Sagittula sp. P11: one gene and its partner. The protein of the gene in region 2 interacts with the protein of the main gene of each other region in a pairwise test. Links are inferred from orthologs where the notes say so. Each region holds a gene or a part of one and is shown on either strand. Other genes may lie near its edges. The genes, in order: ligA and leuS.

Region 1 (14,191 bases), 1.4 Mb from region 2 along the record:
GTCCCCGACGATCCGGGCACAAGCGGAACACGGCCCTTCAGGCTCCGACAGCCAATGTGACTCGCCACAAGTCAACTTGAACTCAACCATTTAAGCACCTGAAAAACGTGAAATTCAGAACGCGCTTTGCACCCAGCCCGACCGGCCCCCTTCACCTCGGGCACGCATATTCCGCATTGGTCGCCCATGACAAAGCGCGGGCCGAAGATGGAACGTTCCTTCTGCGTATCGAGGACATCGACACCACCCGGTCCCGCCCCGAATGGGAAGACCAGATCTACGCCGATTTGACCTGGCTGGGGATCACGTGGGATGAACCACCCATGCGGCAGACCGACCGGCTGCCGACCTACATGACAGCGCTCAAGGCCCTGTGGGACAACGGGGTGCTCTATCCCTGCACGTGTACCCGCCGCGATATTGCCGAGGCAGCCAGCGCCCCGCAGGAAGGCGCGGAGCCGAAGATCGGGCCGGACGGCCCCGTCTATCCCGGAACCTGCCGCCCCTCCGCGCCCCCCACCGGCCCGATGCCCGAAGGCGTGGCGCTGCGGCTCGACATGGCGCGGGCGCTGGCGGGGCGCCCGGTGTTCGGCTACCTCGAAACCGGCGTGAACCCCGGGCCGAAACATGTCTCTGCCGAACACATGATCTCAAATGTGGGCGATATCGTACTGTCCCGAAAGGACTTTCCCGGATCGTATCACCTGTCTGTCGTGCTTGACGACGCTGCGCAGGACATCACCCACGTGGTCCGTGGCCAAGACCTTGCCGACGCGACACAGATCCACCTGCTGCTGCAGTCCCTGATGGACCTGCCGACGCCCGTCTACCATCACCACCGCCTGATCCGTGACGAGGCGGGCAAGCGGCTGGCCAAGCGCGACGATGCCCGTGCCATCGCCACCTACCGCGACGACGGAAAGACGCCGGAGGACATCCGCGCCCTCGTCGGGCTCTAGATCATCGGTGCCATCAGCTCCGTCTCCGCCTCGCCCGTGACGGAGGTGAAGAAGCACGAGCGGCGGTTCGTGTGGCAGGCGGGCCCCTCTTGCCGGACCACCGCAAGCAGGCAGTCCCGGTCGCAATCCACCCGCAGATCGACCAGCGCCTGCGTGTGTCCGGAAGTCTCGCCCTTCACCCAGAAGGCCTGGCGCGAGCGCGACCAATAGGTGACACGCCCGGTCTCCAGCGTGCGGGCGACGGCGTCGGCGTTCATCCACGCCATCATCAGCACCTCGCCGGTGTCCTCCTGCTGGGCGATGCAGGGGATCAGGCCGTTTGCGTCATAGACCAAGGTCGCAGGATCGAAGGACATGGATGAAAAACCTTTTGCTTGCCACGCTCGGCCCCCTATGTATTGGGAACCCAAGGCAAGCGAAAGCCAAAGGCATGACTGCGGAAACCGATCTGATCAAACTGTACTCCGGACGCATCCTCGAACTGGCGGCCGACATCCCTCATCTGGGACGTCTCGACGCGCCGGGGGCGACGGTGAAGAAGCGCTCTCCGCTCTGCGGATCGACTGTGACCGTCGATCTGACGATGGAGGACGGGCGCGTCGCGGATTTCGCGCAGGATGTGAAGGCCTGTGCGCTCGGTCAGGCCGCAGCCTCTGTCGTCGGCGGCGCCATCATCGGGCGCACCGCCGAAGAGATCGACACGGCGCGCGATGCCCTGCGCGAGATGCTGAAACAGGACGGCCCGACGCCGCCCGCGCCCTTCGACGGGCTCGAGGTGCTGCGCCCCGCCGCCGCCTACAAGAACCGCCATGCCTCGATCATGCTGACGCTCGACGCGGCTAGCGAGGCCGCCCATCAGGCCGAAGCCGCGCGCACCGCGTGACGGCCTGTCCGCGCCCCTGGCCGCCCATCGCACCCCCGCTTTCGTGACATAAAAAACCGCCGCACTCCGGGACGGGAGGCGGCGGTCAGGAGCGTGTCGGAACCGGTCAGGCAAATTCGGTTACAGGCAGGAAACCGAAGGGGACAGGCAGTGCGCGTCGGGACAGAGACGCGGCAAGCCGGGCCGGTACACGCGGGCAGAAACTCAGATCAGGGACGGAAGGTGAAGCGCACCCAGAAGGATCACCGCAAGGCTGATCGCACCCAGGGTGTCCTGCCAAAGCGTTCCATCCTGACGGTTGAGCGCGGTCTTGACGATGTCGAGCATTGGGTCACTCCGTGTTCCGTTGTTGACCCTTTGTTCTCACATTCTTAACCATGAGTAAAGAACTAAATGAGAACAAAATGTGAATTAACGAGAACACGGGCCGGAACAGCAGTCAGCCTACCTCGATTAGACGTATCGCTTCGTCCTGCCGCATCAGCCAGAGCAGCGACCGGGCGGCGCGTCCGCGCGGGCTTTCCAGCGTCGGATCGTCCGCCAGCAGGCGCCGCGCATCCGACTGCGCCACCTCCATCAGCGCCGCCTGCCGTTCGAGGTCCGCGACCCTGAACTTCGGCAGACCCGACTGCGCCGTGCCGATCAGGTCGCCCGCCCCGCGCATCTCCAAATCGACCTCCGCGATGCGGAAGCCGTCCTCGGTCTCGCGCAGGGTCGTCAGCCGCTTCATCCCGGTTTCCGACAAGGGCGGTTGGTACATCAGCAGGCAGGTGGAGGCCGCGGTGCCGCGCCCAACCCGGCCCCGCAACTGATGGAGCTGAGCGATCCCGAAGATCTCGGCCCGTTCGATCACCATGATCGAGGCGTTCGGCACGTTGACACCTACCTCGATCACCGTCGTCGCCACCAGGACGCTGGTCTCGCCCGAAACGAAGCGCGCCATGGCCGCGTCCTTCTCGGCCGGGGGCATCTGCCCGTGCACCAGCCCGACAACGCCCTCACCCAAGGCCGCCCGCAGACGCTGAAACCGCGCCTCCGCTGCGATCAGGTCGGAGCTTTCGCTTTCCTCGACCAGCGGGCAGACCCAGTATGCCTGCCGCCCCTCCGCCACCGCCTTGCGCAGATGGTCGACCACCTCCGACATCTTCTCCGTCGACAGGAGCGCGGTCTTCACCGGGGTCCGGCCCGGCGGCTTCTCGTCCAGGATCGACACGTCCATGTCGCCGTATTGCGACAAAGCCAGCGAGCGCGGAATCGGCGTCGCGGTCATCACCAGCACGTCTGCGCCCGCGCCTTTCTTGCCCAGCTCCAGCCGCTGACGGACGCCGAAGCGGTGCTGTTCGTCCACGATAGCCAGCCGCAGATCGGCAAAGACCACATCCGGCTGGAACACCGCGTGCGTGCCCACGAGGATCTGGATGTCGCCGCGCGCCAGGGCATCCAGCTTTGCGGTGCGTTCCGCGCCCTTGTCGCGCCCGGTCAGGATTTCCAGCACAACGCCCGCGCTCTCTGCCAGCGGTCGCAGGCTTTCGAGGTGCTGGCGGGCGAGGATCTCGGTCGGGGCCATCATCACACCCTGCCCGCCCGCCTCGACCGCGTTGAGCAAGGCCATCAGAGCCACCAGCGTCTTGCCCGCGCCCACGTCGCCCTGCAGCAGCCGGTTCATGCGTTCGGGGCGCGCCATGTCGGACAGGATCTCGCCGATGGCCCGCCTCTGCGCCCCGGTCGGCTCGTAGGGCAAAGCGGCCAGCACCCGGGCCTGCAACCGCCCGTCGCCCTTCGTCTCGATCCCGCGCCGCTTGCGCCGCGCCGCGCGGGCCAGGGCCAGCGTCAACTGGTGCGCCATCAGCTCGTCATAGGCGAGCCGCGCCCGCGCAGGCGCAGTCGGCGACAGATCCTCCGGCCCTTCCGGCGCATGGACCCGGGCTAGTGCTTCTGCCCACCCGGGCCATCCCTCTTTCGCCAGTTGCGCCGCGTCGATCCATTCCTCTAGGTCGGGCACACGGGTCAGCCCGTCGGCAATCGCCCGCACCATCAGCTTCTGCGTGACGTTGCCGGTCAGGTGATAGACCGGTTCGAACGCAGGAAGGCTCTCTGCTTCGTCGACCGGCAGGACGTGGTCCGGGTGGACCATCTGCGGCACGCCATCGAACAGCTCGACCCGCCCCGAAACCAGCCTGCGCTGACCGGTCGGAAAGAGCTTCTGCTGGTATTCGGAGTTGCCGCGGAAAAACACCAGCTGGAACCGGACCTTGGCATCGTCGACCTCGATCCTGTAGGCGCCGCCGCGGGTGCGGGGCGGCCAGTGTCGCCCGATCAGCACCTCCACCGTCAGGGTCGCCGGCAGGTCCGCCCCCTGCACGGTGTCGCGCACCCGGCGGTCCGTCACGCTGTAGGGCAAGGTGTACAGCAGGTCGCGCGGCGCCTCGATCCCGGCACCTGCCAGCGTCTGCGCCGTCTTCGGCCCGATTCCGTCGAGGCCCTTCAGGTCGGCGAACAGCGGCCAGAGCGGTTCCGGCCGCCCGCTCATCCGCCGATCAGCTCCAGCCATGCGTCTTCGTCCAGCACCGTCAGACCCAGCTCGCGCGCCTTCTTTTCCTTGGAGCCTGCGCCGGGCCCGACCACCACGATGTCGGTCTTCTTGGAGACGCTGCCCGAGACCTTGGCGCCCATCGCCTCCGCCCGCGCCTTCGCCTCCGCCCGGGTCATGCGTTCCAGCGTGCCGGTGAACACCACGGTCTTGCCCGCGACGGGTGAACCTTCGGTATCGGGCCGCGCCGCTTCCTCGACCTCCAGATGCGCGACAAGCCGGTCCATCGACGCGCGCTCCGCCTCCTGGTTCATGGCGGAGACCAGCGATTGCGCCAGAACCGTGCCCACCCCGTCGATCGACAGGAGGTCATCCCAGGCCTCGCCCTCCATCGGGGCGGCGTCCTTCATCGCGGCCTCGAAGGTTGCCCACGTTCCGTAATGCCGTGCCAAAAGGTTCGACGCGCTTTCGCCCACGTGCCGGATGCCCAGGCCAAAGATCAGCCGCCCAAGGGGGATGCGCCGCCGCTCGTCGATGGCGCTGAACAGGTTGAGCGCGGATTTCTCGCCCCAGCCCTCACGGTTCTTCAACTGCTGGATGCCCGAACCGTAGCGTTCACGCAGGGTGAAGATGTCTGCCGGTTCCTTGATCCACCCGTCGGCGTAGAACTGTTCGACCTGCTTGGCGCCCAGTCCCTCGATGTCAAAGGCCGACCGGCCGACGAAATGCTTCAGCTTCTCCACGGCCTGCGCCGGGCAGATCAACCCGCCGGAACACCGACGCACCGCATCGCCCTCCTCGCGGATCGCGTCAGAGCCACACTCCGGGCATTCCGTAGGGAAAACATAGGGTTGCGCATCGTCTGGCCGCTGCGACAGGTCGACGTCGGCCACCTTCGGGATGACATCGCCTGCGCGGTAGACCTGGACCCAGTCGCCGATGCGGATGTCCTTGCCGCCGCGAATCTCGTTGCCTGAACTGTCGCGTCCGGCGATGTAATCCTCGTTGTGCAGCGTCGCGTTCGACACCACCACACCGCCCACCGTGACGGGCGTCAGGCGGGCGACGGGCGACAGCGCGCCGGTGCGCCCGACCTGGATGTCTATGGCTTCGAGCCGCGTCCATGCCAGTTCCGCCGGGAACTTGTGGGCGATGGCCCAACGGGGTGTGGTGGACCGGAAGCCCAACCGTTCCTGCAGGGCCAGATCGTTCACCTTGTAGACCACGCCGTCGATGTCATAGCCAAGCGTTGCGCGCTGCGCCTCGACCTTGCGGTAGTGGTCCAGCATCTCCTCCGGCCCGTCGCAGAGCGCTGTCAGCGGATTGGTCTGGAAACCCAGGGCCTTGAGCCGATCGATGGCGCCCTTCTGAGTGTCCGCCAGCGGATCGGACAGGACGCCCCAAGCATAGGCAAAGAACTTCAGGGGCCGTTCGGCGGTGATCTTCGCATCAAGCTGGCGCAAAGACCCCGCAGCGGCGTTGCGCGGGTTGGCAAATGTCTTGCCCCCGCGCGCGGCCTGCCGTTCGTTCAGCGCCTCGAAATCCGCGTGGCTCATGTAGACTTCGCCGCGGACCTCCAGCACCTCCGGCGCGCCGGTCAGGTCGGTGGGGATGTCGTCGATGGTCCGGGCGTTGGCGGTGACGTTCTCCCCTTCGGAGCCATCGCCCCGGGTCGCCGCGCGCACCAGCTTGCCCTTCTCGTAGCGCAAGGCCAGCGACAGCCCGTCGATCTTCGGTTCCGCGGTGAAGGCCAGCGACGTGTCCGCGCCCAATCCAAGGTAGCGCCGGATGCTGTCGTCGAAGTCGCGGATATCCTCGTCGTCGAAGGCGTTGGCCAGCGACAGCATCCTGACCTCGTGACGGACCTTGGAAAACCCGTCCGCCGGAGCCGCGCCCACCTGCTCCGACGGGCTGTCGGCCAGCTTGAGTTCTGGAAAGCGCGCCTCGATCTCCGCGTTGCGACGTTTCAGGCGGTCGTATTCGGCGTCCGACAGTTCAGGCGCATCCTCGGCATGATACGCGCGGTTCGCCTGTCCCAGAATGTCGGCAAGCGCGCGAAGCTCTTCGCGCGCCTGATCTTCGGTCAACTGACCGACCTCTGTATCGCTCATGCCCAGTTCCTCGGACGCCCTGTCGTCCATGGAGTGATAGGGCCGGTCAGACCCGAGGTCCAGCCGCTCAACCGTTTGCGGCGATGGCCTTCGGTTCGTCCTGGGACGGATCGGGATCGCGCAGAACGTAGCCCCGGCCCCACACGGTCTCGATATAGTTGTCGTCGCCGGTGGCTTCCGACAGCTTCTTGCGCAGCTTGCAGATGAAGACGTCGATGATCTTCAGCTCGGGCTCGTCCATGCCGCCGTAGAGGTGGTTGAGGAACATCTCCTTCGTCAGGGTCGTGCCCTTCCGCAGAGAGAGAAGTTCGAGCATCTGGTATTCCTTGCCGGTCAGATGAACAGGTTTGCCGGCGACCTCCACCGTCTTGGCGTCGAGATTGACCGACACCTTGCCCGTCCGGATCACCGACTGCGAATGCCCCTTGGAGCGGCGAATGATCGCATGGATGCGGGCCACCAGTTCATCCCGGTGGAAGGGTTTCGTCATGTAGTCGTCGGCCCCGAAACCGAATCCCTTGATCTTCGACTGCGTGTCGTCCTCGCCGGTCAGGATCAGGATCGGCGTATCAATGCGGGCCACGCGCAACTGGCGCAGCACCTCGTGGCCGTTCATGTCTGGCAGATTCAGATCGAGAAGGATCAGGTCGTAATCGTATAGCTTTGCCAGATCGATGCCTTCCTCGCCCATGTCGGTGGAATAGACATTCAGGTTCGCGTGACTGAGCATCAACTCGATACTTTTCGAAGTGGTCGGGTCGTCTTCCACCAACAAAATGCGCATGTGCAGTCTCCAGGGTGTACTTGGGCTGCGGATAACCTGAGCCAAAAAGGTTAACGCCTTGTTACCATACCCGGGCCCAAGAACAATTCGTACTTTCCACTAACGATACTTTTGGACGCGTGTCACCTTCAGCGCGTCCTCTCCGAACTGGGTGGCGGCCTTCACCCATTCAAGCAGTTCCTCGTCGCTCAGCGCATATCGGTCCTTCGCCTGGTCCTGTGTCAGAAGCCCGTACTGGACGGCTTTTACCACGGCAGCCTTGCGCGACGCCACCCAGCGGCGCGTCGATGCAGGCGGCAGGTCGGCACGTGTCATGGTCGAGCCATCGGGCAGCTTCACGGCGCGCGGGCCATCGATCTTCTTGAGATACATCCCGTTACCTCCGAACCAGGGTGCGGGGACTAAAGCCCCACAGGACTTAACGACGCCTGAAACCATCCCTTGAGAGTATTTCGATTTTTCCTATATTCCGGCCATTCACCGGAGATCGTCCAATGCCCAAAGACGCCCCCCTCAACAGCCTGGGGCTGCCCAAACCGCCGTCCGAGACGCGAGTCGTCGTTGCCATGTCCGGCGGCGTCGACAGTTCCGTCGTGGCCGCGAAGCTGAAGGAGGAAGGCTACGACGTGGTCGGTGTCACCCTTCAGCTTTATGACCATGGTGCGGCACTCGCCAAGAAGGGCGCCTGCTGCGCCGGGATCGATATCCACGACGCGCGCCGCGTGGCCGAGGACATGGGGTTCCCGCATTATGTCCTTGATTACGAAAACATCTTCCAAGAAGCGGTGATCGAGGAATTCGCCGACAGCTACCTCGGCGGCGCCACGCCCGTGCCCTGCATCCGCTGCAACGAACGGGTGAAGTTCAAGGACCTGCTGGAAACCGCCAAGGACCTCGAAGCCGACTGCATGGCCACCGGCCACTACATCCAGCGCAAGACCGGCGTGCGCGGGCCAGAGCTGCACTCCGCCGCCGACGCCAGCCGGGACCAAAGCTACTTCCTCTTCTCCACCACGCCGGAGCAGCTCGATTTCCTGCGATTCCCGCTGGGCCACCTGCCGTCGAAGGCCGCGACCCGCGAACTCGCCGCGAAGTACGGCCTTGCCGTTGCGGACAAGCCCGACAGCCAGGACATCTGCTTCGTTCCGGACGGCAACTACGCGAAAGTCATCGAGAAACTGCGCCCCGGCGCGGCGGAGCCCGGCCAGATCGTGCATGTCGACGGCCATGTTCTGGGCGACCACCGGGGGGTCATCCACTACACGATCGGCCAGCGGCGCGGCCTCGGCATCGGTGGCCTGAGCGAACCGCTCTACGTGGTCCGGCTGGACGTGGAGACGCGGCAGGTTGTCGTGGGCCCGAAGGAGCTGCTCGCCACCCGGACCATTCCCGTGCGCGAGATCAACTGGCTTGGCGACGCGCCCTTCACCTCGCAGGCGGAATGGCACCTCGACGTGAAGGTCCGCTCCACCCGCCCCCCGCGCGAGGCGGTCATCCGCCCGCTGTCGGACACCACTGCAGAGGTCGAGCTGGTCGTCGCGGAAGAAGGCGTAAGCCCCGGACAGGCCTGCGTTTTCTACGCGCCCGACGACAGCCGCATCTTCGGCGGCGGCTGGATCTGGCGCGGATACTGAAGACGCCCGCATATCTCAGAGGACCGGCCTTTCCCCCAAAGTAAACCGGCCGGTCCTTAACCACGACGCGTAGCAGCGACCATCGCGGAACAGCACAGGGTATCCAGCCTCTTCCGCCGCTTTCAGCAGTCCACCCGCGCCTCCGGTCCCCAAGACTAAAGGCCTCGAAACGCAAAAAAGGCCAGCTGCCACGGCAGCCGGCCTTTCCCATATTTTCAACGAATTCTCCTCATTCCGGCAACAGCGCCGCGCCGGATCAACCGGCCCGGATCACTGCCGCCGAGAACCCGAGAACACGTGCGCCGTGTCACTCCGCGGCGGCGCGGTTCACGTCGCCCATGGCGATGCCGGAAAAGTGACGATCACCGGAGTAAGCCGCATCCAGCATCCCGCCCAGCGTCTTGGCATCGTCGAGATGCTCCAGACGGTTGGCAAAGGCCGCGCAGCAGCCATAGCCCGCGATGGCGTAATGGGTCATGCGCTGGTACTGCGTGATGATCATCGCATCGCGCACCGCACCGTCACCGAAATCGGCATCGATCGCATGGGCACGGGCCTCGGCCACCAAGCCCTGCATACCCTTGCAGTGCTCTCCCTTGGGATCGGCACCGTGTGCCTTGATCAGGCCGGCCAGTTGGGCGCGCCCGTCGGAAATGCCGCTCTTGCCATGCTCCAGCGCGGCACGCAGCTCTTCGTTCTCCGCCTTGGCGGTCAGATCGTCCATCACCTTCTGGGCCTGTTCACAGGCGCTGTAGAGGTCCTGCAGCTGATCGACGTAGACGTCCTGCAATGTCTCGAGGGTCATGTCGTCCTCCTTCAAATTCGTTTCGATTGAAGGGAAAACGCGGGGCTCGACACATACGTTCCTCGGCCCCCTTCATCCTGGCGAAAATACCTCCGCCGGAGGCACATCACCGAGGAGAAGGCCGAAGGCCGCCGACGAGACGACATGCGCGCGCGGCAGCGCGCACGATCCGAAAAAGGGTCACGCCCGGCCCAGCACCAGCACGGCGTTCAGGCCACCGAAGGCGAAGGCGTTCGACAGGACCACGTCCACCTCGGCCTCGCGCGCCTCGTTCGGCACCACGTCGAGCGCGCACTCCGGGTCCGGTTCCTCGTAGCCGATGGTCGGCGCGATCACGCCGTCGTTCAGCGCCATGAGGCAGGCCAGCAGTTCCACCGCGCCGGTGCCGCCGATCAGGTGGCCGTGCATCGACTTGGTCGAAGAGATCATCAGGTCGTCCGCGTGGGTGCCGAAGACATCGGCGACCGCCGCGCATTCCGTCTTGTCGTTGGCCGCGGTGCCGGTGCCATGGGCATTGATGTAGCCCACCCGGGTGCGGTCGACCCGCGCATCGCGCAGCGCGCCGGAAATCGCCCGGGCCGCACCCTGCTTCGACGGCATCACGATATCCGCCGCGTCGGAGGTCATCGCGAAACCCAGCACCTCGCCCAGGATTTCCGCACCGCGCGCCCGCGCATGCTCGTATTCCTCGAAGACGAAGACGCCCGCGCCCTCGCCCTGCACCATGCCCGAGCGGTTGGCGCTGAACGGGCGGCAGGCGTCCTTCGACATGACCCGCAGCCCTTCCCAGGCTTTCACCCCGCCAAAGCACAGCATGGATTCCGATCCGCCGGTGATCATCGCGTGGCACATGCCGGAACGGATCATCTGGAAGGCCTGCCCCATCGCATGGTTCGACGACGCGCAGGCGGTCGAGACGGTGAAACTCGGACCGCGCAGGTTGAACTCCATCGACACGTGGCTGGCGGCGGCGTTGTTCATCAGCTTCGGCACGACGAAGGGATGAACCCGGTTCTTCCCCTCCTCGTAGACCGCGCGGTAATTCTCGTCCTGGGTCAGCAGCCCGCCGCCGGAATTGCCCAGCACCACGCCGGAACGGTCCGCCATCTCGCCGGAGAACTCCAGCCCCGACTGCCGCACCGCCTCGCGTGCGGCGAGCAGGGTGAACTGGGTGAACCGGTCGTAAAGCGAAAGCTGCTGCCGGTTGAAGACGGCCTCGGCCTCGAACCCCTTCACCTGCCCGCCGATGCGGATCGCCAGCCTCTCGACGTCGCGGAATTCCAGCGGGCCGATGCCGCACCGGCCCTCGCGCATGGCCTCGTAGGTCGCGGCCACGTCCTGACCCAGCGCGTTGACCGTCCCCGCCCCGGTAATGACGACCCGTTTCACGCCGTCTTCTCGGCCACCAGCCGCTCGATTCCGGCGACGATGCTGCCGACAGAAGAAATGTCGAAGTCCGACGCTTCCGGTTCATTGGCGTTGAACGGGATGGAGATGTCGAAGGTCTCCTCGATGGCGAAGATCGCTTCGACAAGCCCGAGGCTGTCGATTCCGATGCCTTCCGGCGTGCTGTCCAGCGTGATGTCCGAAGGCTCCAGCATCGCCTGTTCCGCGATGATCGCGATCACCTTGTCCTTGACGTCCATAGTCCTGGTCCCACTTCCTCAGGTTGGCGGAGACTTAGTCATTCCCCGTCAACTTTGAAACCGCTTTCTTGAGGTCCGCGACATCCCGGAACAGCCGCGGCAGGCGCCTCAGGCCCTTGTAGCTTTCGACGTGGCTGTCCATCTTCATCGCCGGGTAGCCAAGCATCACGCGGCCCTCCGGGACGTTCGACAGAACCATCGTCCCGCCGCCCAGGATCACCCGGTCGCCGATCTTCAGGTTGTCGGAAATCCCCGCGCAGCCGCCGACCACCACGTTCGTGCCCAGCACCGTCGATCCCGCGATGGCAGCGCCCGCGCAGATCATGCTGTCGCGGCCCACACGCACGTTGTGGCCGATCTGCACGAGGTTGTCGATCTTCACGCCCGATCCCACCTGCGTGTCGCGCACCGATCCCCGGTCGATGCAGCTGTTGCACCCGATCTCCACGTCGTCGCCCACCGTCACCGCGCCGAGCGAGGCGATCCGCGCCCAGGATTGCGCGCTGTCGGTGCCCTCGCCGCCAAGGCTGGCACGCGCCTTCTCGACCCCGGACGGCTCCGGCGTGACGAAGGAGAAGCCGTCGCCGCCAATCACCACGCCCGGGTGCGCGATCAGCCGGTCGCCCACGGTCACGCGGGCCATAAGCCGCACGCCGGTGTGCAGCAGGGCACCTTCGCCCACCGTCACGTCCTCGCCGATATAACATTGCGGGCCGAGCGTGCTGCCCGCCCCGATCCGTGCGCGCGCACCGACCACGCAGAACGGCCCGACCGACGCGCCCTCGCCGATCTCGGCCGAAGGGTCGATCACCGCCGACGGGTGCACCCCGGTGCCGTAGCCCTGCCCCGGGTCCATCATGCCGGCCAGCCCCGACAGCGCGAACCGCGGCCGAGGAGAGGTCAGCGCCGCCTTCAGCCCAAGGCCCTGCCAGTCCGCCCCGTCCCAGAGCACGGCCACCCGCGCGCGCCCTTCGCCGATCCGCGCGGCGTATTCGGGCCGCATGGCCAGCGCGATATCGTCCGGCCCGGCGGATTGCGGCTCTGCCACGCCGTCCACCTTCAGCGACACGTCGCCATGCGCCGTCATGCCGACCGCTGCTGCTATCTCCTGGATGGTATAGGCCATGCCCGCTCCTGCCGTTTCGCGGCCTGCGCCGCCGTCGCAGATGTAGAGGCTGGGCGCACCGGGGTTCAACCCTGCTTCGCCCCTGCCCGCCCGCCGCACCTGCGAATGCAAAAGGCGCGCCCGACCGGGCACGCCTTCCATTGTCACCATAGAGTATGCGTCGCCGCTCAGCTGTCCCAGTGGGTCATCAGCGACACGCCTTCGTTCTGCAGCGCACGCCACAGGATCTCGTCGCGGCCATAGACGTCGTCGCGGAAGTTCACGTTGCCCTTCGCCTGGGTGAAGGCCGTGCGATAGACCAGATGCACCGGGATCGGCTCCGCCAGCGGCACCTTGGTGTTCTGACCCGACCGCAGGATCGACTGGAAGAAGTTCACCGGATCCTGCTCCTGCCGGGACAGCAGCACGTAGGCGAAGTCATGCGGATCGTTCAGACGAACGCAGCCGTGCGAGAAGGTCCGCACCTCGCGGGAGAACAGGCTCTGCGACGGGGTGTCGTGCAGGTAGATGTTGTACTTGTTCGGGAACATGAACTTCACCGTCCCCAGCGCGTTGCGCGGCCCAGGACGCTGGCGCATCGAATAGGGGAAGCTGCGGCTGGAATACTGCGCAAAGCTCTGGCCCCGGCTGACCACGCGGCCACGGCCGTCGATGATCTCCAGATGGCCTGCCGCGCCCGGGTTGGAGCGCAGCAGCGGCAGGTATTCGTTCACGATGATCGACCGCGGCACGTACCAGAACGGGTTGATGACCATGTGCTCCATCATGTCGGAGAATTCCGGCGTACGATGGGTCGACTGGTTCTGCCCGATGACCGAGCGCGTCTCGAACGTCACCTTGTCGTCGTCGATGATCTGGGCATGGAAATCCACGAGGTTGACGAGGACGTGCCGCTTGCCCCGCCCCTCGGGGAAGTTCAGCCAGCGCTCACGCTCCATGGCGACCATGATCGACTTCAGCCGCTCTTCGGGCGCGGCGTTGATCGCCTTCATGGTCGATGCACCGGCCACGCCGTCGACCTCGAGCCCGTGATCCTCCTGCACCGCGCGCACGGCGGCGGTCATGTTCTCGTCGTAGCGGGTGGTCAGCGACGGCTTGAGATAGTTCATCGCGACAAGACGGTTGCGCAGGGCGACCACGTCAGGCCCGCTCTGCCCCGGCTCGAGGCTCGACGCCTGCACGATGGGGCCCCAGCCGCCGTGACGGATGCGCTGTTCCAGCATCAGCTTGGCGCGCATCAGGCGCGAGTATTCGGCGGTCGGCGGGACGAGGCTGCGGAACACGGCATCGGGACGCTCGGTCGTCAGACGCGACAGCAGTTCCTCGGGCGCGCGGCGCGGGACCTCGCGCTTGATGTCGGACACCACGGCGCCCGGATCGTCCAGCACGCCGGTCTGCAGATCGTTGGCGAAGCTGATGAACAGCTTCGACAGTTCCACCTCCAGAAGGCCGCGGTCGCGGCCGGACGTGGCGGCGGCCAGCTGCGCGCGCAGGGTGTGCTCATTATAAAGACGGGTGGGCAGGCCGTGCACGTCAGCCATGGCAAAGGCTTCCAGCAGCGCCACGCGACGGGCGCGATCCTCCTCGGAGGGGCCGGTCCAGATCGGCTCGAACCCGCGTGCACGGTAGAAGGCGGCGATGCTTTCATTCTGCCCGACGTGTTCCGCCACGGCCTGCTTGTAGGCCGTCACCTTGAAGGACAATTCCTCTGCC
Region 2 (14,410 bases):
GCCGATCATCTGTCCGATCACGCCGTAGAGGATGTCGGGCACCTCGTCGAGCCGGAAGCCGCCCTCCTGCCTGCGCCAGGCCCATGTGCCCAGTGCGCAGCCGGCGAACAGCAGGATCGTGCCCGCGAAGGGTTTCCGGCGGTCTGCCCATGCCGAGATCAGCGCCGGCAGCGCAAGCACCACGAGCAGCATGCCCATCACGAGCGCGGTCTTGGGATCGAGGGTCATGGGTGCCTCCGGCTGTCAGGGCCAGAGTGCGTCACCGGCGCGCGCGGGTCAAATGCGGCGCCGGATGACATTCGGGCAAGGATGGGCCACGGGGCCGGGGCGCGCGCAGTACACGCGCCCCGGTTGCCAGATCACTCCGGATCGGTGGAATAGATCAACCGCTCGTTACAGGGCGCGACGCGCAGGATGTTGGTCGTGCCCGAGGTGTTGAACGGCACACCGGCGGTCACGACGATCTGGTCGTCCTCTGTCGCGTAGCCGTGTGCGCGCGCGGCGCGGGCGGCGTTGACCACGGCCTGCTTGAAGCGCTCCAGCTCGCCGGTCATGACGCACTGCGTACCCCAGTTCAGGGACAGGCGGCGCGCGGTGCCGCGGCGGTTGGTCAGCGCGATGATCGGCACGCGGGGCCGTTCGCGTGCCACCAGACCCGCGGTGTTGCCGGAAGAGGTGAAGCAGCAGATCGCCTTGATATCGGTCGTCTCCGCGATCTCGCGGGCGGCGGCCACGATGCCGTCGGCCACGGTCTTGCGGTCCGCGTGGCGCGAGGCCTCGATGATGTCGCGGTAGGTCGGGTCGCTTTCGACCGACACGGCAACGTTGTTCATGGTCATCACCGCCTCGATCGGGTACTGCCCCGCCGCGGATTCCGCCGAGAGCATGATCGCGTCGGTGCCTTCGTAGATCGCGCCGGAGACGTCAGAGACCTCTGCCCTTGTGGGCATCGGCGATTCGATCATCGACTCGAGCATCTGCGTGGCGACGATCACCGGGCGCGCCTTGGCCCGACATTTCCGCACGAGGCGCTTCTGGATCGGCGGGACTGAGTGGACGGGCAGTTCGACGCCAAGGTCGCCGCGCGCCACCATGATGCCGTCCGACACCTCGAGGATCGCGTCGAAGTCGTTCACGGCAGAGGGCTTTTCGATCTTGGCGATCAGCGCGGCGCGGCCGTTGGCGAGGTCGCGCGCTTCCTGCACGTCTCGTGCGCGCTGCACGAAGGACAGGGCCAGCCACTCGATCCCGAGCGAGCAGACGAATTCGAGGTCGCGCTTGTCCTTCTCCGACAGGGCGGCCAGCGGCAGCACCACGTCGGGAACGTTCACGCCCTTGCGGTTGGAGATCGTGCCGCCCGCCTCGACGATGCAGTTGGCGTGGTCGCTGGTGCAGTCGGCGACCTTGAGGCGGATCTTGCCGTCGTTGACCAGCAGATGCGCGCCGGGTTGCAGCGCCTCGAAGATTTCCGGGTGCGGAAGCTGCACACGCTTCGAATCGCCCGGCGTGTCGTCGAGGTCGAGGCGGAACTCCTGCCCCCACTCCAGCTCTTCGGAGCCATTGGCGAATTCACCGACGCGCAGTTTCGGTCCCTGAAGGTCGGCGAGGATGGCGATGGGACTGTCGAGGTCCTGCTCCACCTTGCGGATGATGCGGTGACGCTCCTCGATTTCCTCGTGGGTGCCGTGGGACATGTTGAGGCGGAACACGTCTGCGCCCGCCTCGTGCAGGGCCCTGATCATCTCGTAGGTCGAGGATGCGGGGCCGAGCGTGGCCACGATCTTGACGTTGCGGTCGCGTTTCATGGCGGTAGACCTTTCCTTGTCGTCCTGTCCCGTACGGTTCAATCGGCGCCCTTTCGGGGTCTGCCGTCGTGGTGGTGCCGACCCTGCCATGGCCGCATGCGGATACCCGAACGGGTTACCGCTAACACGCCTGCTTTATCGCCTAACTGCCGGGCTTGTGCAACGAGATGTCGCACATTTTCATTCCCCGCAAGGGCCTCTATGTGTAGCGGGCCGGAGGTTACCGAACCATGACATACGCGCCATTCACGATGGAAGGGGCAGAGCGCCAGAGCCGTTTCCTCATCACCTGCGATCACGCCACCAACCTCGTGCCGCCGGACCTTGGCGGAACGCTGGGCCTGCCGGAGGAGGATATGGCGCGGCACATCGCCTACGACGTGGGTGCTGCCGGCGTGTCACGGGCACTTGCGGCGGAGCTGGACGCGCCGGTCGTCATGGCGAACTTCTCGCGGCTGGTGATCGACCCGAACCGCGGCGCCGACGATCCGACCCTGCTGATGAAGCTATACGACGGGACGATCATCCCCGGGAACCGCCACGCCGATGCCGCCGAGAAGGCGCGCCGGATCGCCGCCTACTGGCAGCCCTACCACGACGCGCTGGAGGGGCTGGCCGCGCGGCGGGACGACACGGTGATCGTGGCGATCCATTCCTTCACGCCGCGGCTGCGCGGACGGCGGCCCCGGCCGTGGCACGTGGGCATCCTGCACGCCTGGGACGCGCGCCTGTCCGATCCGCTGATCGCGCGGCTGGAGGCGGAGCCGGACCTCGTGGTGGGCCGCAACGAGCCCTACCCCGGCCACCTGCCCGGCGACGCCATCGACCTGCACGCGCTGCGGTGCGGGCGGCCGAACACGCTGATCGAGATCCGCCACGACCTGATCCGCGACGAGGCGGCGCAGGTTCTGTGGGGCAAGCGGCTGGCACCGATGCTGGTGTCGGCGCTGGAAAAGGTATCAGACTAGGGGCCGCCGCGTGGCGGCGCGCCGACAAGACGAGCGACCAGAGGAGAGACGACATGGATGACGCAACCCGGACCGAACTGGAAGCGGCGGCCTTCCGTCGCCTGCGCAAGCACCTGATGGAGGACCGTCAGGACGTGCAGAACATCGACCTGATGAACCTCGCGGGCTTCTGCCGCAACTGCCTGAGCCGCTGGTACATGGAAGCCGCGCAGGAGCGTGGCATGGACATGGATCAGGCCGAGGCGCGGGAGGTGTTCTACGGGATGCCCTACGCCGAGTGGAAGGCGCAGAACCAGACGGAGGCCGACGCAGGCAAGCAAGCGGCCTTCGAGAAGGCGTTCAAGGAGAACGTCACAGACAAGAGCTGATCCCTGCGGTGATCGGGGGGCGGAGAATCTCTGCCCTGCATCCCGGTCTGCCCATGGCTCCGCGGTCCGCGTCGGTACGGGATGATCGCCGTGTGGCGGCCGTGTCGGCGCGACGCTCCCGTAGGGTGGGGCTTTGCGCCACCCTACCCCAGACCTACCCCAGGGCCGTCTGGAACGCCGGGCGGTCGCGCAGGCGGTCGAGGTAGTCGGCGAAGGCCTGCGGCGGATCGGGAAAATTCGCCGACCGTGCCCAGCCGCCGCAATGGCCGAGGATGAAATCCGGCACCGTCATCTCCTCCCCCATCAGGAAGGGGCCCTCGACCTCGTCGAAGAGCCGCGCGATGGCGACGGCGTAATCGGCGCGGCAGGCCGGCTTGATCTCGGGCACCCGGGCCTCTTCCGGCAGAACGAAGCTGTGCCGGGCGGCGCACCACAGCGGCGCCTCGATCTCGTCGAGGATACGAAAGGTGAAGGCATCCTGCCGCGCGCGCTCGGGGCTGCCTGCGGGAGAGGTGAAGCGGCCATGGCTGTCCGCGAGATAGGTCAGGATCGCCGAGCTGTCGCTCAGGCATGTGCCGTCGACGTCCAGCACCGGGATCTTGCCCGAGGGTGTCAGCGCCCGCACCTCGTCCGACTGCGGCTGCATGGGGATGTGCAGGTAGGTCACGTCGAGTTCCTCGAGCATCCACAGAACGCGGAACGTCCGGCTGCGCACCGCGCCGTAAACAGTGAATGTCATGGCTGCTCCCTCTGACGTCGCGGTCAGGATGCTTGTCCCGTTAACCAACCGCAAGGCACCAGAAAGTGCATGGGCAGCAAATCGCTCAACCCATGCGTGTCATGGTCGATGCAAGGCGCGCCTGCCAACCGCCTACCGGCGGGCGAGGTAAGCCAGACGGACGAACGCGCGTTCGACCAGCGCGAAGGCCGGGGCCTTCTGGCCCGCGCTGCGCAGGGTCAGGTCGGTGTCCAGGAGAAGCTCCAGCGCCGCTTCCAGCCGGTCGAGACGCCAACCCTGCGCCTGGCGCAGGATGCGATCGCGCCGCGGGCCGAAGACCGGCGGGCGCAGGCGGCCGATGCCCTGCGCCGGGCCGCCCGGTGCCGACACCAGCGTGTAGAGCATGCGGAAATGGCGGGTGCCCATGATCAGCAGCGTGACCGGCGTGACCCCCTGCCCCGACAGGCGCTGCATCACCGGCGCGATCTCGTCGGTGCGGCCCTCGGCGAGGATGTTGAACACGTCGTCCACGTCGGACTCGAAGGAAGCGGGGGCGTTCAGCTCCACCTCCGCGACCGACAGCGGCGAGCTGTCGTTCAGCTTGTAGAGCGCGATCTTCTCGAGCGTCATGCGGAAGTCGCCGGGCGTCAGGTCGCGGCCCAGCACCTCGAGCGCCCCCATGGCATCGCGGCCGACCTCGGCGATGCCGGCGCGTTTCAGCTCTGCCTCGATCTCCGACCGGGTGAGCGGATTGTTGTAGAGCGCCGCGGCAAAGGCGCGTTTCGACCCTTCGAACAGCTTGCGCAGGGCGGACTTGGCGGCGAGCGATCCGCCGGTGGCAACGATGGTGGCGTCGCCTTCCCGCCAGTCGTCCAGCGCGGCCTTCAGCGCGTCGGTCGCGCCGTCACCGGCCTCTTCCACCACGACGGCACGGGCGCCGGGGAAGAAGCCCGTGGCCTTCACCGCGTCCAGCAGCGCCGCCGGATCGCGGCGCAGGTCGGCGCCGTTCAGGCGGGTGATGCGCATCTCCTCGTCGGCGGCCGGGCCGGTGAGATTGGCGACGACCTCCTGCCGCTTCATCGCGACGCGCATCGTGTCCTCGCCGTAGATCAGCAGGCCCGCCGCCTTGGGATCGGGCTTGCGGAAGAAGGCGTCGGCGTCGCGCGGCGTCAGCTTCATGCGGGCGACGCGGGGTCCGGGAAGTCGGCGGCGCGCAGCAAAAGGTCGTCGATCATCTGGTCGGCGAGGATGACCATCAGGCGCTCTTCCGCGTCGCGTTCCGCTGCGCTGGTCGCCACGGTCGAGCCGGTGGTCGAATAGCCGGTGAAGGCGTTGGTCCGGCCGTCGTGCAGGATCGCGCCGGTGGTGGCATCGGTGAGGGTGTAGAACACCCGCCCGATCAGCCGGTAGCGCGTGATGTTGCCGGTCGAGGTCACGCCGATGTCCTGCTCCGTCACCTGGATCCGCACCGTCAGGGCGTAGGGCGCACCGCTTGCGGGACGGCCCAGGCGCTCTTCGAAGCGGCGGTTGAAGACGTAGCGGCGGTCCTCATCGGGGGCCTGCAGCGATACGGCGTTCAAAAGCCGCGACCCGCCGCCGCCCGGCGCATAGACCGGCGTGAAGCCGCAGGCGGCCGCCAGCGACAGCGCACCGAGGCCCGCCAGCACAGCGCGGCGGTTCAGGTTTCCCGTTTTCGTCTCAGACGACCACATTCACGATCCGCCCCGGCACCACGATCAGCTTTTTCGGCTGGCCCCCGTCGAGGGCCTTCACCACAGCTTCGTGTGCGAGGACCAGCTTTTCAACCTCTTCCTTCGCCAGGTCCTTCGGCACGTCGATCTCGCCCCGGCGCTTGCCGTTGACCTGGATCGGCAGCGTCACCGTATCCTCGACCAGCATCTTCGGGTCGGCCTTGGGCCATGCGGCATCGGCGATCAGCCCCTCGCCACCCAGCGTCTGCCAGATCTCCTCCGCGAGGTGGGGGGTCATCGGCGACATGAGCTGCGCCAGCGTCGTCGCTGCGAAGCGCTTCGTCTCGGTCCCGGCGCGGGACTTCGACAGCGTGTTGGTGAAGGCGTAGAGCTTGGCGATGGCGGCGTTGAAGCCGAAGCTCTCGACACCCATCGTCACGTCGTGGATCGCCTTGTGCGTCTCCTTCAGGAGCGCGGCATCCTCCTGCGTCGGCGGCACCTCGGCGCCCGCGATCTCGGAGGCGATGCGGTAGACGCGCGCCAGGTGTTTGGAGGCGGCCTCTGCCCCGGCGGCGGTCCATTCCACGTCCCGTTCCGGGGGCGAGTCGGATAGCACGAACCAGCGCGCGGTGTCGGCGCCGTAGGTGGCGATGATGTTCATCGGGTCCACCACGTTGTTCTTCGACTTCGACATCTTGGCCGACGGGATGATCTCGACCGCCGTGCCATCCTTCAGGAAGCCGCCGCCGTCGCGCAGTTCGACATCCTCGGGGTAATGGTAGACGGGCCGCCCGTCCGCCCCCTTCGTCTGGTAGATCGCGTGCGTGACCATGCCCTGCGTGAAGAGCGCGTTGAACGGCTCGGCGGATTTCTCCGGCAGGTGGCCGGTGCGGATCATCGCACGGGCGAAGAAGCGGGAGTAGAGCAGGTGCAGGATCGCGTGCTCGATGCCGCCTATGTACTGGTCGACGTTCATCCAGTAGGCAGCGTCCTCCAGATCGGTCGGCGTCTCGGCGCGCGGCGCGGTGAAGCGGGCAAAGTACCACGAGGAGTCCACGAAGGTGTCCATCGTGTCGGTCTCGCGCTTCGCGGGCTTGCCACAGGTCGGGCAGGCGCAGTCGCGCCACGTCGGGTGCCGGTCGAGCGGGTTGCCCGGCACGTCGAAGGTCACGTCGTCGGGCAGCCTGACGGGCAGGTTTTCCTTCTTCTCCGGCACCACGCCGCAGTCGTCGCAATGCACGACCGGGATCGGGCAGCCCCAGTAGCGCTGGCGGGACAGGCCCCAGTCGCGCAGGCGGAACTTCTCGACGCCTTGGCCCAGACCCTTCGCCTCCATCCAGTCGATGGTGGTGTCGACAGCTTCCTGCCCGGTCGCCACGTCGAGACCGGCGAAGTGATTGACCCACTTCACCTTCTCCGTCTTCGGCGGAATGAAGGCGGTGTCGGTCACCGGCTCCGGGTTGTCGAGCGACAGGAAGGTGTCGATCACCGGCAGATCGTACTTGCGGCAGAAGTCGAGGTCGCGCTGGTCGTGCGCCGGAGAGCCGAAGATCGCGCCCGTGCCGTAGTCCATCAGGATGAAGTTGGCGATCCAGACCGGCACTTCCCACGCGGGGTCCAGCGGGTGTTTCACCTTCAGGCCGGTGTCGAAGCCCAGCTTCTCCGCCTTTTCCAGCGCCTCTTCGGTGGTGCCGCCCTTGCGCATCGCCGCAACGGCGCTGGCCAGCTCGGGGTTGTCCTGCTCAAGCGCCTTGGTCAGCGGATGATCCGGCGAAAGCCCGAGGAAGGACGCACCCAGCAGAGTATCGGGGCGGGTGGTGTAGACGTCGATGGCCTCGAAGCCGTGCGAGGGCTCCGTCAGCGACCAGGCGAACTGCAGCCCGCGCGACCGGCCGATCCAGTTGGCCTGCATCAGCTTCACCTTCGCGGGCCAGTCGTCCAGCCCGTCGATGGCATCCAGAAGCTCGCCCGCCATGTCGGAGATCTTGAAGAACCACTGCGTCAGTTCGCGGCGCTCGACTTCGGCGCCGGAGCGCCAGCCCTTGCCGTCGATCACCTGCTCGTTCGCCAGAACGGTCATGTCGACCGGGTCCCAGTTCACCACGGCATTCTTGCGGTAGACCAGCCCTTCGGACAGCATGTCGATGAACAGCGCCTGCTGCTGGCCGTAGTATTCGGGATCGCAGGTGGCGAACATCCGCGACCAGTCGAGGCCGAAGCCCAGCGGCTTCATCTGGCCGACCATCGTGTCGATGTTGCCGTAGGTCCAGTCCTTCGGGTGCCCGCCGGACGCCATGGCGGCGTTCTCGGCCGGCATCCCGAAGGCGTCGAAGCCCATCGGGTGCAGCACGTTGAAGCCGTTCTGTTTCTTGTAGCGCGCGATCACGTCGCCCATCGTGTAGTTGCGGACGTGACCGATGTGGATGCGGCCCGACGGATAGGGGAACATCTCCAGCACGTAGTACTTGGGCTTGTCACCCTCGCGGGTGGCCTTGAAGGTCAGGGCGTCTTCCCAGGCCTTCTGCCACTTCGGCTCGATGCTGGCGGGGTCATAGCGCGACATGTATTCCTCCGGGGACGGATCGGCAGGCGGGTATCCGGTGGCGTGATAAGGTCCGGGAGGTCAAAGGTCCAGTGGCCGTTTGCCGGCGTCGGGGCGGGACGGTCCCTGAGCCTCGGTTCGTCAGCCATGCATGAGCGCTGTGGCGGGTATGCTGCATCCGCACTGGAAGATCGCCGCACTGCGGCATAACTTGTTGTCACGGAGGGGCAACCCAACCGAAGAGGCAAGAAAATGGCACATATCACACACGAGAGCGCACCGCGCCGCAACGTCCTGGCGGACATGTTCAACGGCATGATGGAGGGCCTCGCCCGCATCGCCGAGAGCAGCCACCGCATGAAGGAAATCGAGCGTCTGCACGCAATGTCCGATGCGGACCTGGCAAAGCGCGGCCTGAAGCGCGATGAAATCGCACGTCACGTTTTCCGCGACGTGTTCTACGTCTGAACTCAGGGGCCACGCGTCCCTTTGATTTCAAACCGCCGCGCGCCACGAAGGCCGCGGCGGTTTTGTTTTGTCCGGAGCCCATCGCGGGGTAACGGCGCCCCTGCGTCCGCCCTGCCCCGCGTGGCCCTTTGCTGGCGTGCCACGGTCAGGGCGCCAAACCTCACGCCACCCGACCGAACGCAGGGCAGCACGGTGCTGGGCCCCGGAAACGCGAAAGGGCCGCCCCGAAGGACGGCCCCGAAACATGCCGGCAAAGCCGGGATACGCTTAGTTCTGTGCGTAGTATTCGATGACCAGGTTCGGTTCCATGATCACCGGGTACGGCACGTCCGAAAGGCCCGGGGTGCGCACGAAGGTCGCGGTCAGCTTGTTGTGGTCGACTTCGACGTAGTCGGGAACGTCACGCTCCGGCAGCTGGGTCGCTTCGAGGATTGCGGCCATCTGCTTGGACTTCTCGCGGACCTCGATCACGTCGCCTTCCTTCACGCGGTAGGAGGGGATGTTCACGCGCTGGCCGTTCACGGTCACGTGGCCGTGGTTCACGAACTGGCGGGCGGCGAAGACGGTCGGCACGAACTTGGCGCGGTAGACGACGGCGTCGAGGCGGCGCTCGAGCAGGCCGATCAGCAGCTCGCCGGTGTCACCCTTGGCGCGTTCCGCGTCCGAGAAGATGCGGCGGAATTGCTTTTCGGTCAGGTCGCCGTAGTAGCCCTTGAGCTTCTGTTTGGCGCGCAGCTGAAGGCCGAAGTCGGACATCTTCTGCTTGCGGCGCTGGCCGTGCTGGCCGGGGCCGTACTCGCGGCGGTTGACCGGGGACTTCGGGCGGCCCCAGATGTTTTCGCCCATGCGGCGGTCGATCTTGTACTTGGCAGTCGTGCGTTTGGTCACGGCTGATCTCCTTCTTTGTGTTTCGAAGGGCGTTGTCCTCTCCCCGGACGGGTTGCCCCGCGCCCCGGAGTGACAGGCATCCCCTTGCGGGGGCCACCAACACCAATGGAGCGGCCCGAATACACTGCCCCGGTGGAGAGTCAAGCCTCTGCCCCGCCGGCGGGTCCAATTCGACGCAAAGGCGCGCTTTAAACCGGACTTAACCCCGCGCCTTTCAAATGCCGCCACACCGACTCCCCCGGCGAACACGGAGCGCCCCCCATGCCGAAGATCACCACCGGCCCGCGCAATGCCCTCGAACACGCGGTCGACGCGCGCGACGCGGGCGTCATGGACATGGTGCGCCGTGCGATCCAGCACCGTCAGGTCATCCTCGCCTTCCAGCCGGTCGTGCAGGCGGCGCAACCGGACCGGGCCGCCTTCCAGGAGGGGCTGATTCGCGTCCTCGACGACACCGGGCGGGTGATTCCCGCCGGAGAGTTCATCGATACCGTGGAAGACACCGAGTACGGGCGGCTTCTGGACTGCATCGCATTGGAAAAGGGCCTGAGCGAGCTGCGCCGCGTGCCGAGCTTGCGGCTGTCGGTCAACATGTCGGCGCGGTCCATCGGCTACAAGAAGTGGATGCGCACGCTGCATCGGGGCATCTCCGACGACCCCACCGTGGCCGAACGGCTGATTCTCGAGATCACGGAGCATTCCGCCATGCTGGTGCCCGAACTGGTCACCACCTTCATGAGCGACCTGCGCAAGAAGGGAATCACCTTCGCCATCGACGATTTCGGCTCCGGCTACACCGCGCTGCGGCATTTCAAGGACTTCAGCTTCGACATCCTGAAGATCGACGGGGAATTCTGTCGCGGCATTGCCAAGGATCCCGACAACCAGGTCCTTGTCGGCGCCATGGTCAGCATTTCCGAACACTTCGACATGTTCACAGTCGCCGAATGCGTCGAGACGCAGGCAGATGCCGACTGCCTTGCCCGCCTGGGGGTCGATTGCCTTCAGGGTTATCTCTACGCGGCACCCACCGTCACACCCGCATGGCGGGCAGAGCCGACCCGCCGACAGGCCTGACGCAACGTTGCTCTGAGACACCCTGCCTCTTTTGGAGGGTGGAAAAATCGTTTAGTCCATTCCCTCGACAGGCGAGACAGAAGCGGTCCGCGCCCCGCGGGCTCGCGTTTACATTTACGCTTGGCCAGGAGGACACCACATGACCAATGTCGTTATCGCAAGCGCTGCCCGCACCGGCGTCGGCAGCTTTGGCGGCTCGTTCGCCAACACCCCGGCGCACGATCTGGGTGCTGCCGTGCTGGAGGCGCTGGTCGCCCGTGCAGGCATCTCGAAGGACGAGGTTTCGGAAACCATTCTCGGCCAGGTGCTGACCGCCGCTCAGGGCCAGAACCCTGCGCGTCAGGCGCACATCAACGCGGGCCTGCCGAAGGAATCGGCCGCATGGGGCATCAACCAGGTCTGCGGCTCGGGCCTGCGCGCCGTTGCACTGGGTGCGCAGCACATCATGCTGGGCGACGCCGCCATCGTCTGCGCCGGCGGCCAGGAAAACATGTCCATGAGCCCCCACGCGCAGAACCTGCGCCAGGCGCACAAGATGGGCGACGTGAAGTACATCGACACGATGATCAAGGACGGCCTCTGGGACGCGTTCAACGGCTACCACATGGGCCAGACCGCCGAGAACGTGGCCGACCAGTGGCAGATCACCCGCGAGATGCAGGACGAATTCGCCGTCGCATCCCAGAACAAGGCCGAGGCCGCGCAGAAGGCCGGCAAGTTCGACGACGAGGTGATCCCCTTCACCATCAAGACCCGCAAGGGCGACATCGTCATGGACAAGGATGAGTACATCCGCCACGGCGCAACGATGGACGCCATGCAGAAACTGCGTCCGGCCTTCACCAAGGACGGCTCCGTGACCGCGGCGAACGCCTCCGGCATCAACGACGGCGCCGCCGGTGTCCTGCTGATGTCCGCCGACGACGCCGAGAAGCGCGGGATCGAGCCGCTGGCCCGCATCGCGTCCTACGCGACCGCCGGTCTCGATCCGTCGATCATGGGCGTCGGCCCGATCCACGCATCGCGCAAGGCGCTGGAAAAGGCCGGCTGGTCGGTGAGCGACCTCGACCTCGTGGAAGCCAACGAGGCCTTCGCCGCACAGGCCTGTGCCGTGAACAAGGACATGGGCTGGGATCCGGCCATCGTGAACGTGAACGGCGGCGCCATCGCCATCGGCCACCCGATCGGTGCTTCGGGCTGCCGTGTCCTGAACACCCTGCTGTTCGAAATGAAGCGCCGCGACGCCAAGAAGGGCCTCGCCACGCTCTGCATCGGTGGCGGCATGGGCGTCGCGCTCTGCGTCGAGCGTCCGTAAGACGGAACAGAGGCGGGCCCTTCGGGGCCCGTTTCCCTTCATGACAAGACTTCCCGAAGACCCCGCCCAGATCGTCTTTTCCGGTGGTGGGCTGCGCTGCTTCTGGCAGGGCGGCTTCCTGACCCGGCTCGCGAAGGACATGTCCTTCGCGCCCGAACGCGTGACCGGCGTCAGCGGCGGCGCGCTGGCGGGGGCTGCGTGGATCGCGGGCATCGAACGCCGCCTGCTGGACACGATGTGCGACGCGTTTGAACGGCGCGACACGAACATCGACCTGTTCGAGGCGGACGAGAACGGCATCACCCCGCATCAGGAACTGTATTGCGACGTGGTCAACCGCGTGCTGGACGATGAGGCGACGCGCAAGGTGGCGGAGGGCCCCGCCTTCCAGATCCAGATCGCGCATCCGCCGGAGACGGGCCTGGCGACGCTGACCGGCACCGCACTGGCGGCCACCTACGAGGCGGAACTGCACATCGTCGGATCGCCGCATTTCAACTGGGCGGAGAAGATGGGCCTGACGTCGAACCTGATCGACGCAAACGCCGCGGCGCGCGACGGGCGGCTCGCCGACCTCGTGAGCGCGGCCGCAGTCATCCCCCCGGTGTTCGAGCCTCCCCTGTGGGAAGGACGGCGGGTGGTCGACGGCGGCATGGCCGACCAGGCGCCGATGCCCGTGCCCGACAAGGGCGAGACGCTGGTGCTGCTGACCCGCGAGTACAAGAAGCTGCCCGACGTGGCGGGCCGCACCTACGTCTGGCCGGGCAGCGAGACGCCCGCCGACAAGATAGATTTCACCGACCCGCAGAAGCTGCGGGACACCTGGGCCCTGGGGGAACGCGATGCAGAGCGTTACCTTGAAGGGGTCTGAGGCCGGAAACTGTATAAAAACCGCAGAAGCGGAGAAAATTAAAGCAACTTTGTTGCGCAAGTTAAAACAGGAAGGTAACAAAGTTACCAACGATTAAGCCACTGACTGGAGGAGTTCCCATGGCAAGAGTTGCACTCGTCACCGGCGGCAGCCGCGGCATCGGTGAGGCCATCTCGAAGGCGCTGAAGGCGGAGGGCTACACTGTCGCCGCCACCTATGCAGGCAACGACGAGAAGGCCGCCGCGTTCACCCAAGAGACCGGCATCAAGACCTACAAGTGGAACGTCGCGGACTACGAATCGTCCAAGGCGGGTATCGCGCAGGTCGAAGCGGATCTCGGCCCCATCGACGTGGTCGTCGCCAACGCGGGCATCACCCGTGACGCGCCGTTCCACAAGATGACCCCCGAACAATGGAAAGAGGTGATCGACACCAACCTGACCGGCGTGTTCAACACCGTGCACCCGGTCTGGCCGGGCATGCGGGAGCGCAAGTTCGGGCGGGTCATCGTGATCTCGTCGATCAACGGCCAGAAGGGACAGTTCGCGCAGGTGAACTATGCCGCGACCAAGGCGGGCGACCTCGGCATCGTGAAGTCGCTGGCGCAGGAAGGCGCCCGCGCCGGCATCACCGCGAACGCGATCTGCCCAGGCTACATCGCGACCGAGATGGTCATGGCCGTGCCGGAAAAGGTGCGCGAGTCGATCATCGCCCAGATCCCGGCGGGCCGCCTTGGCGAGCCGGAAGAAATCGCGCGCTGTGTCGTGTTCCTCGCCTCCGACGACGCGGGTTTCATCAACGGTTCCACGATCTCTGCGAACGGCGCACAGTTCTTCGTCTGAGCGGACGCCGCGCCGGATCAATCAAACCAGAGGGTCCCGACTGCACGGTCGGGGCCTTTTTCTTTTTCATGTGTGCATTTTCGCACCAATCGGGCGCGGACGCTTGGACTACCTTGATGGGCCGCAGCCGCTATATCCTTGCCATGAAGGAGGACCCAGCCATGCTGACCCAGATCAACGGACTGCACCACGTGACCTCGCTCGCCTCGGGCGCGCAGGAGAACAACGATTTCTTCACCAAGGTTCTTGGCCTGCGACGGGTCAAGAAGACGGTGAACTTCGACGCCCCGGACGTCTATCACCTGTACTACGGCGACGAGATCGGCACGCCCGGCACGGTGATGACCTATTTCCCCTTCCCGAACGCCAGCCCTGGCCGTCCCGGCACCGGCGAGGTCGGCACGACCGTGTTCAGCGTGCCGAAGGACGCCCTGCCCTTCTGGGAAACCCGGCTGGCCGAGCACAAGGTCGACGGGCTGATCCGCACGGACCGGCTAGGCGAGCAGCGGCTGATGTTCAAGGGACCGGACGGTGACGGCTTTGCGCTTGTCGCGGCCGAAGACGACCGCGCCCCCTGGGTGGCCGATGTCCCCGCCGACGTGGCGATCCGCGGCTTCCACTCCGCCGATCTGCGGCTGTCGCAACGGGATGCGCAGGCCAGTGCGGAACTGCTGCGCTTCATGGGCTACGAGAAGGACGATGCGGAGAACAACGTCACCCGCTTCCGCGTGCCCAACGGCAACGAGGCGCAGGTGATGGACATCACCGAGGTCGATGCAGGCCGCGCCGACCAGGGCGCCGGCAGCGTGCACCACATCGCTTTCTCGGTGGACAACCGCGAGAAGCAGCTGGAGGTG

The links.
Region 1: the proteins of leuS (region 2) and ligA interact in binary tests that used the Escherichia coli proteins (3 or more experiments, as listed by UniProt). The link is inferred for Sagittula sp. P11 from one-to-one orthologs.

Annotation. Positions count from the first base shown.
Region 1 is NZ_CP021913.1:4,078,314-4,092,504, reverse strand. Bases 3,927-6,836 are described here. They hold ligA (NAD-dependent DNA ligase LigA), read right to left. Parts: upstream 6,484-6,836; coding sequence 4,369-6,483; downstream 3,927-4,368. Other genes in these bases: ctrA (response regulator transcription factor CtrA), read right to left, coding at 6,551-6,836; recG (ATP-dependent DNA helicase RecG), read right to left, coding at 3,927-4,372. Also shown: tRNA glutamyl-Q(34) synthetase GluQRS, read left to right, coding at 108-959; hisI (phosphoribosyl-AMP cyclohydrolase), read right to left, coding at 956-1,315; CDO87_RS19700 (iron-sulfur cluster assembly scaffold protein), read left to right, coding at 1,390-1,842; CDO87_RS27450 (hypothetical protein), read right to left, coding at 2,047-2,169; more of recG, read right to left, coding at 2,282-3,926; more of ctrA, read right to left, coding at 6,837-7,267; CDO87_RS19680 (DUF1153 domain-containing protein), read right to left, coding at 7,367-7,639; tRNA 2-thiouridine(34) synthase MnmA, read left to right, coding at 7,762-8,901; CDO87_RS19670 (ferritin-like domain-containing protein), read right to left, coding at 9,209-9,706; CDO87_RS19665 (beta-ketoacyl synthase), read right to left, coding at 9,887-11,095; CDO87_RS19660 (acyl carrier protein), read right to left, coding at 11,092-11,352; CDO87_RS19655 (UDP-3-O-(3-hydroxymyristoyl)glucosamine N-acyltransferase), read right to left, coding at 11,387-12,478; CDO87_RS19650 (murein L,D-transpeptidase), read right to left, coding at 12,646-14,191. UniProt on the Escherichia coli protein: DNA ligase that catalyzes the formation of phosphodiester linkages between 5'-phosphoryl and 3'-hydroxyl groups in double-stranded DNA using NAD as a coenzyme and as the energy source for the reaction.
Region 2 is NZ_CP021913.1:2,709,701-2,724,110, reverse strand. Bases 5,336-8,464 are described here. They hold leuS (leucine--tRNA ligase), read right to left. Parts: upstream 8,114-8,464; coding sequence 5,558-8,113; downstream 5,336-5,557. Other genes in these bases: CDO87_RS13115 (DUF1127 domain-containing protein), read left to right, coding at 8,345-8,464; lptE (LPS assembly lipoprotein LptE), read right to left, coding at 5,336-5,571. Also shown: CDO87_RS13155 (hypothetical protein), read right to left, coding at 1-228; pyk (pyruvate kinase), read right to left, coding at 360-1,805; CDO87_RS13145 (N-formylglutamate amidohydrolase), read left to right, coding at 2,036-2,773; CDO87_RS13140 (DUF1244 domain-containing protein), read left to right, coding at 2,827-3,141; CDO87_RS13135 (glutathione S-transferase family protein), read right to left, coding at 3,296-3,880; holA (DNA polymerase III subunit delta), read right to left, coding at 4,013-5,038; more of lptE, read right to left, coding at 5,035-5,335; more of CDO87_RS13115, read left to right, coding at 8,465-8,560; rpsD (30S ribosomal protein S4), read right to left, coding at 8,828-9,448; CDO87_RS13105 (EAL domain-containing protein), read left to right, coding at 9,710-10,525; CDO87_RS13100 (acetyl-CoA C-acetyltransferase), read left to right, coding at 10,665-11,840; CDO87_RS13095 (patatin-like phospholipase family protein), read left to right, coding at 11,881-12,711; phbB (acetoacetyl-CoA reductase), read left to right, coding at 12,831-13,553; CDO87_RS13085 (VOC family protein), read left to right, coding at 13,715-14,410.